One region of the Pseudazoarcus sp. NS20 genome, then DNA from elsewhere that is predicted to be linked to it. Evidence: riboswitches for the same ligand, from Rfam matches in the RefSeq annotation. Region 1 holds a riboswitch; the other holds the start of a gene.
The links. Region 1 has a riboswitch for thiamine pyrophosphate ahead of AC6H0W_RS13705 (TonB-dependent siderophore receptor). Riboswitches for the same ligand answer to the same signal wherever they lie in the genome.
Positions count from the first base shown of each region.

Region 1 (3,404 bases):
GTGGCCACGCTCGCGCCGACCAGGAGGTTGCGCGTGACGCGACCATCTGCGGAGAGCTCCAGGCCGCGGCGGCGGTCTATGCCGGACGCGGTGTAAACGTTGGCGGCTGACGTGTACTCGTACTGGCGCTTGATCTGGAACAGCGCCGCGCTGACGTTGAGTCGCTCCGTCAGATCAGCTTTCAAACCGACTTCGATCTGGCGAGATTTGGTCGGATCGATAGCCTGTCCCGCATTAGTCGTCCCAACGGGTGCTTCGCCGCCTGGCTCCAATCCTTCGGAATACGCGCCATAGAATGACCAGCGCTGATCCGGGCTGAACACGAGTGCGACGTTGGGGAGCAGAAAACGGTGGTTCTTGCGGCTCAACGGGCTGCCGTTGGCGTCGTATTGGTCGCGATCAAGCCGGACGTGGCGCAGCCCGGCATGCAGCTTGAACTGCTCGTTCAGGTGCATGACGTCTTGAATAAAGAGAGCGTGCTCATTGTCTTGCCGGCGCAGGCGGACGGGGTTGTTCGCGAGAGGACTGGGGGCGAGGTTGATCGGGTTATAAATATTGCTCGTGCCGACGAATGCAGAAACATACTCGGCGAAATGATCGCGCCGTTCATGCGCGGCCATACCAAACGTCACCTCATGTCGCATTGAGCCGAGACGGATATCACCCTGCAGCAAGGCTTGTCCTGCCAGCACCGTGCGCTTGTCATCGTCGCGACGTAGGTCAATCACGCTGTAGTTGCCATTGGCCTGGAAGCCTGTGGGCAGAGCTACCGCGTCGTCACGGCGCAGCTCGAAATAGTTGGCCGACACCTCGGTACGCCAAGCATCGTTGATCTTGTGCTGGAAGCGCAGGCCGACGTTGGTCACGTCGTCCACCACCGGGCTGCTCCACGGCTGGTTGTTGAGCATGTCGCGGGCGCTGACGCCCTTGGGCACCGTGGTGCCACCCAGCAACTGAAAGCCCGGTACCGAAAGCTGTGATTTGTGCAGGTAGTCGAAGTCGAGTTGCAGCAGGCTGTCGGGGGTGAGTTGCCAGTCGAAGGCGCCAGAGAAGAAGCGGCGCTCGCCGTTCGAGCCTTTGGCATACGAGCGCACTTCTGAGGCCATGGCGTTGATGCGGTAGCCGAACTGGCGGTCTTCACCGAAGCGGTCGCTCAGGTCGAGGGAGCCATAGATCGTGCCGCGCTCGCTTGCTTCCAGCGTGACGCTGCGCAGGGAGTAGTCGGTGGGGCGCTTGGTGACGTAGTTGAGCACGCCCCCGGACGAGGCCACACCGGCCTGCAGCCCGGCCAGGCCCTTGAGGATTTCCAGCCGCTCTTTGTTCTCCAGCATGATCGGCGCCTGCGCCAGCACCAGCAGACCGTCCTTGCGGTAGTTGGCGCCCGTGCTGATTTCGAAGCCGCGAATGGCCAGGCGGTCGGACAGGCCGATGGCGTTGTACGAATTCTGCACACTGGCGTCGTACTTGCCCGCCTCGGTGGCGGTGCGGATGCTGCGATCCTGCATCTGCTCTTGCGTGATCACCTTGACCGACACCGGCGTCTCGCGCAGCGGGGCTTCGGTGAAGGTGCCGATGCGCGCCTTCTTGGCGATGCCGTCGACGGACTCGCCGGAGGTGGTGATCACCACTTCGGGAAGGGTGGTTTCGGGCGGTTCGGCGGTTTGGGAGAGAGCCGGAGCGGAAAAAGCGAGTGCCGCGGGCAGCGCGAGCCGCCGCAGGTGACAGGGTGGTAGAAGCATGTTCGTTCCTCGTTTGCGCGGGGGACAAGCATGCGCAAGGACGACCGAAACGAACGCGGGTGGAAACACCCCAAGAACGTCGAGCTTCCCTACGCTGGCATTATCCAGGTCAGGTTCAAGGGTCTTTCTCACCCGAAGACGACGTCTCCAGGACCCCTAGCGTGGCGCGATGGTAGCACCGCCCCTTGCCAGGCCGAAGGGCTGGATTGCGGGTTGTTGACGTAGCGCAAGTCGGTACGGTGTGCGAAGCGCAAGATTCGCGGCAATGCGCGTGGCGTGTGCGCGACCGCAACGGCTTGCACGCATGGGTGAAACCGTGTGGGTGCCTATGGCATGTGGCACCGCCGCCCGACGTCATTGCGAGCGCAGTGCGGCAACCAGCTACATGTGCAATGTGCAGGCGCTGCGAGATTGCTTCGTTGCTGCGCGCATCGCAATGACAGGCTATCGAGGTTCTGCGGGGGGCGGGATAGGGGTTAGCGCGGCATTCGGATACGGCGGATAGGTCGCCTTTGGAGCATCGCGGCGCCGTTCGTTGCCGTGAGCCCTGACCGATCTGATGGCCGCACGGCCTCTTGCCGTCATTGCGAGCGAAGCGCCGCAATCCAGTGAGCATGTGGGCTGCTTTTCCGTCGGATCCTGCAATGCCGTGCGCTTATGTAAAAAACGACATGCAAGTGTGGTCGACCGCGGCGCTGCATTCGCGCAACAAACCGCAGCGCATTCAAATTTTCTTATGCACGAAGTTCGCTATACGTTCCTATAGTATCGATACGGCATCGCTGTTCATGGCGGGTGACGGTGCAGTTCCCAGTCTTAAAGGGGATTCATGCTGGAGCGCTTCTTCTGGGTCGGTGGTGATCCCACGCTGCTGATGGTCGGCACCTACCAGCCGGCTCTGGTGGTGCTCTCTCTGGTGATTGCGGTTCTGGTCTCGTGCATTGCCATGCAGGTGGCGGGCCTTGCGCGTGCCGGCCACAGTCAAATGTTTCGTCAGTTGGGGATTGCTACCGGCACGGTTTCGCTCGGCATAGGCATCTGGTCGACGCATTTTCTCGGGATGATGGCGTTCGAGTTGTGCGTGCCGGTGAGCTACGCCCCTTTCATGACCATCGTCTCGATGGTGCCGGCCCTGCTGGCTTCATGGATGGCTTTGAGCATGCTGGTACGCGAGAGCGTTACGCGCAGCCAATTGCTTGGGGGCGGCTTCCTGGTGGGGGGCGGCATCGGCGCCATGCACTACATGGGCATGGCGGCCATGCAGATGGCCCCGTTGCTGCGCTTCGACCCGTTCTGGTTCTTTGCTTCGCTGGCGGTGTCGGTGCTGCTGGCGTGGTTTGCGTTGTGGCTGCGTTTCGGCCTGCACAAAAGCTGCTGGCTCAACGAGATTCACCTTGTGCTGCTCAGTGGCACCGTCATGGGCGGGGCGGTGGCTTCCATGCATTATGTGGCGATGCGGGCAGCGCGCTTCGTCGGTGAAGACATGCCGGGCTTCGTGCCCACGATCGATTTCGATATCGTCATCGGCATCACCGTGGTCACGCTCACGCTGGGCATGGCCGTGCTGGCGGGCAATCTGGTGCTGCGTTTCAAGGCGCTGTACAGCCAGTTGCGCATCAGCGAGCTGCGGCAAAAGGCCATCTTCGATACGGCGGTAGACGCCAT
Region 1 is NZ_BAAKIY010000004.1:404,015-407,418, forward strand. It holds gene AC6H0W_RS13705 (TonB-dependent siderophore receptor) at 1-1,739, opposite strand, end outside; TPP riboswitch at 1,809-1,907, opposite strand; gene AC6H0W_RS13710 (diguanylate cyclase domain-containing protein) at 2,569-3,404, shown strand, end outside.

Region 2 (3,404 bases), on a different contig from region 1:
AGAACATCCCGCATGATCGATTCCATACTGCTCAGCGTCGCGCGCATCCTCACCTTCAACGGTGCAACTACGCTGACCAACGCCACCGGCTTTTTCTTCGAGCGCGACGGGCGCTTGTTTCTGGTGTCGAGCCGGCACGTGTTCTTCGACGGGCCGAGCGGGCACGCGCCGGATCGCATCGAGATCGAAGTTCATGTGGATGCCGACAACGTCGCGGATTCCGTTCAATACTCGATTCCGCTGTACCGGGACGGCGCATCGTTGTGGCGCCAGGGTGAGGACGAGGCCGGCGAGATCGACGTGGCCGTCATCGAGATCGAACGCCCGGCCTTGCCGCCCAGCGCCGTGCTGGAAGCCTTCGGGCCGGAGCACCTGTGGCAGCCCGAAGATCGCGTCGAGGTCGGCTCGTCGGTGCTGGTGGTGGGTTTTCCGCTGGGTTTCCACGACACGTTGCATCACTTGCCCGTGGTGCGCCATGCCGGCATCGCCTCGTCGTTCGGCCTGCGCTTTCAGGGTGAGGGTTATTTCCTGACCGATGCGCGCACCCACCGCGGCGCCAGCGGCGCGCCGGTGGTGATGCGCAAGCCGGATGCCGACGCTGCGGGCCAAAGCCTGCCGTGGCGGTTGCTGGGTGTGCACTCGGCACGCCTCGATGTGGGCTCGCGCGACACCGAGCTGGATGAGGCGCTGGGCCTCAACTGTGCGTGGTACGCCGATGTGGTGATGGCGCTTACGGCGTCCTGAGAGGGCGGTGTCTGAAGCAAAACGGGCTGCGCAAGGCAGCCCGTTTCAAGTGTGCTCTCAGGTTCGGGTGCTCAGCGCCACAATGCGTGGAAGTGATGCACCGGGCCGTGTCCGCTGCCCACCGTGAGCTGGCCGGATGCGGCAATGCCGCGCAGCAGGTAGTCGCGTGCCACGCGCACGGCGCTCTCCACCGGCGCGAGGGTGTCAGCCGACTGCGGCAGCAGTGCGGCAATCGCGGAAGACAGCGTGCAGCCGGTGCCATGCGTATTCTTGGTTTCGATGCGCTGCGCCTGCAGTTCGATCATGCGGTCGCCGTTGAACAGCAGATCGGTCAGATCGCCGCCGGGCAGGTGGCCACCCTTGAGCAGCACCCAGCGCTCGGACGAAGTCGGCAGCATGTCGCGCAGGCGTTCTGCGGCGCGATACATGCTCTTCAACGAATCGGGCTCACTGCATTCGAGCAGCACGCCGGCTTCGGGTAGGTTGGGCGTGATCATGAAGCTCTGCGGCATCAGTGCCTCGCGCAGCATCGCCACGGCTTCGCGCGCCAGCAGGTGGTCGCCGCTCTTGGCCACCATGACCGGGTCGCACACCACGAACGGCGCCTTGTGCTGCTCCAGACGGTCGGCCACGGTGCGCACGATGTCGGCGGTGCCGAGCATGCCGATCTTGACGGCATGGATGGCGACATCGGCAAACAGCGTGTCGATCTGCAGTTTGAGGAAGTCGACGGGCGGCGTGTGCACGCCGGTGACGGCCTGCGTGTTCTGCGCGGTCAAGGCGGCGATGACGCCGCAGCCATAGGCGCCCAGCGCCGAGAAAGCCTTGAGGTCGGCCAGCACGCCGGCGCCACCACTGGGGTCGACGCCGGCGATGCTGACTACGTTCGGAATGCTGCGGCTCATGAGCGCGCTCCCCGGTTAGAGACAGTCTGTGGGGTGCTGCCGGGCCGACAGGTGCAGGTGCGCATGGAGCGTTTTCCTACGCCGGTGCTAACCGGGTCAGGTTCCAAGGGTATTTTCTCAGCCTGCCGCAGCGACGGCGGGCACCCCCAACGAAGCTGCGCAGGTTAGCGCAGCCGCCCCGTCGTGACAACCGCAGGCGGCCCGCTGCGCGGCGAAGCTCAGCTGCTCCACACGCCGGACAGTGCGATCACGCCGAGTACCGCGAAAAGACAGGCGGCTATGCCATGCACCAGGCGTGTCGGCATGCGGTGCGCCAGTCGGTCGCCGATCAGTACGGCGGGCACGTTGGCGATCATCATGCCCAGCGTGGTGCCCACCACGACCGCCACGAAAGCTTCGTATTGCGCGGCGAGGGCAACCGTGGCGACCTGCGTCTTGTCGCCCATTTCGGCGAGGAAGAAGGCGATCAGGGTGGTGCCGAAGATGCCGAGGCCGCTTTTGACCTGCACGTCTGCGTCGTCGAGCTTGTCGGGGATCAGCGTCCAGATGGCCATCGCGATGAAGCCGATGCCGAGGATCCAGCGCAGCGTGTCCGGCCCGATGACGCTGGTGAGCCAGGTGCCGACGGCACCCGCGAAGGCATGGTTGGCGATCGTCGCCACGAAGATGCCGAGCACGATGGGCGCGGCACGCCGGTAGCGAGCGGCGAGCATGAAGGCGAGCAGTTGGGTTTTGTCGCCGATTTCGGCCAGCGCAACGATGCCGGTGGAAACGAGAAAGGCTTCGAACGGAAAGTCAGGGAAATTCATGATGTCCTCCGGGCCGTAGCGTTAACCGATGACCGGCGCGCTCCCGGCCCGAACAGCGGAGTGCGTCGGTCAGCGGTCTTGCCAGGCTGGAGGGCGCTCGCAGTAGTTGAAAACTGCGGAGGCGACACCTCGGGCTGAATGCGCCATGTCCGATGGACAAGTATGTTGACGCGTCCCTTCCGCCGGGGCGGAAGCGGCTACTCCCCGATGACGGTGCGAATTCTATCCGAGGAATGAATTCGTGCGCACGGAATCTTTCGAATCCATGCGTTGCGTTAAAGAAATGCGCGCTTCGCGCCGTTGTAGCACTCGGGTACCCAATTCATTCACCGACGAATCGACATGCACTCTTGCCTCGGCCGTGCCTTTGCGGCGTTAGCGCTGGCTTTGCCGCTTGCTGCCTCAGCCGTCGACGACGACTGGGTGACGATCTCGCGCGACGGCAGTCGGGAGATCCAGGTGGACCGGGCAAGCGTGATTCCGTCGGATGCGGGCACCAAGATCGCCTGGGCGCGCATGGTGATGGCGCCCGAGGAAGCCGAACGTGCCGGCTACACCGCGGTGCTGGCGCTGAACCGCTTTGATTGCCTGAATCGGGGCTTCCTCACGGTGCGTCGTCGTTACATCGACGAGCGCAATGTGGTGCTGCGCGAGGAAGAGGTGCGTGATCAGACCATGCGTCCGGTGGCTCGCGGTGGGGTGGATGATCGGCTGTGGCGGGAGATCTGCCGGCCGCCGTCCAGCAGCGATCTGGTGTCGCTGGCCGGCGAGGCCGACCGCATCGCCGCCGCACTCGAAACATTGCCGTCTGCGAAGCCGGTGACCGTTGCAACGGCCGCTCCGGTGCCGGTTGCCGGCCCGGCACCCGCCGCGCCCGAGCCAGGCGTTTCCGCGCCTGCAGCGCCGGCCGTCGTGCCGCCTGCCGCGGCTGTGCCCCCGCCCGCGC
Region 2 is NZ_BAAKIY010000001.1:29,163-32,566, reverse strand. It holds gene AC6H0W_RS00160 (S1 family peptidase) at 13-744, shown strand; gene thiD (bifunctional hydroxymethylpyrimidine kinase/phosphomethylpyrimidine kinase) at 816-1,649, opposite strand; TPP riboswitch at 1,706-1,807, opposite strand; gene AC6H0W_RS00150 (TMEM165/GDT1 family protein) at 1,868-2,458, opposite strand; yybP-ykoY riboswitch at 2,504-2,676, opposite strand; gene AC6H0W_RS00145 (carbonic anhydrase) at 2,801-3,404, shown strand, end outside.
Region 2: linked by a shared signal. The riboswitch ahead of thiD (bifunctional hydroxymethylpyrimidine kinase/phosphomethylpyrimidine kinase) and the one ahead of AC6H0W_RS13705 (TonB-dependent siderophore receptor) in region 1 are both predicted to bind thiamine pyrophosphate.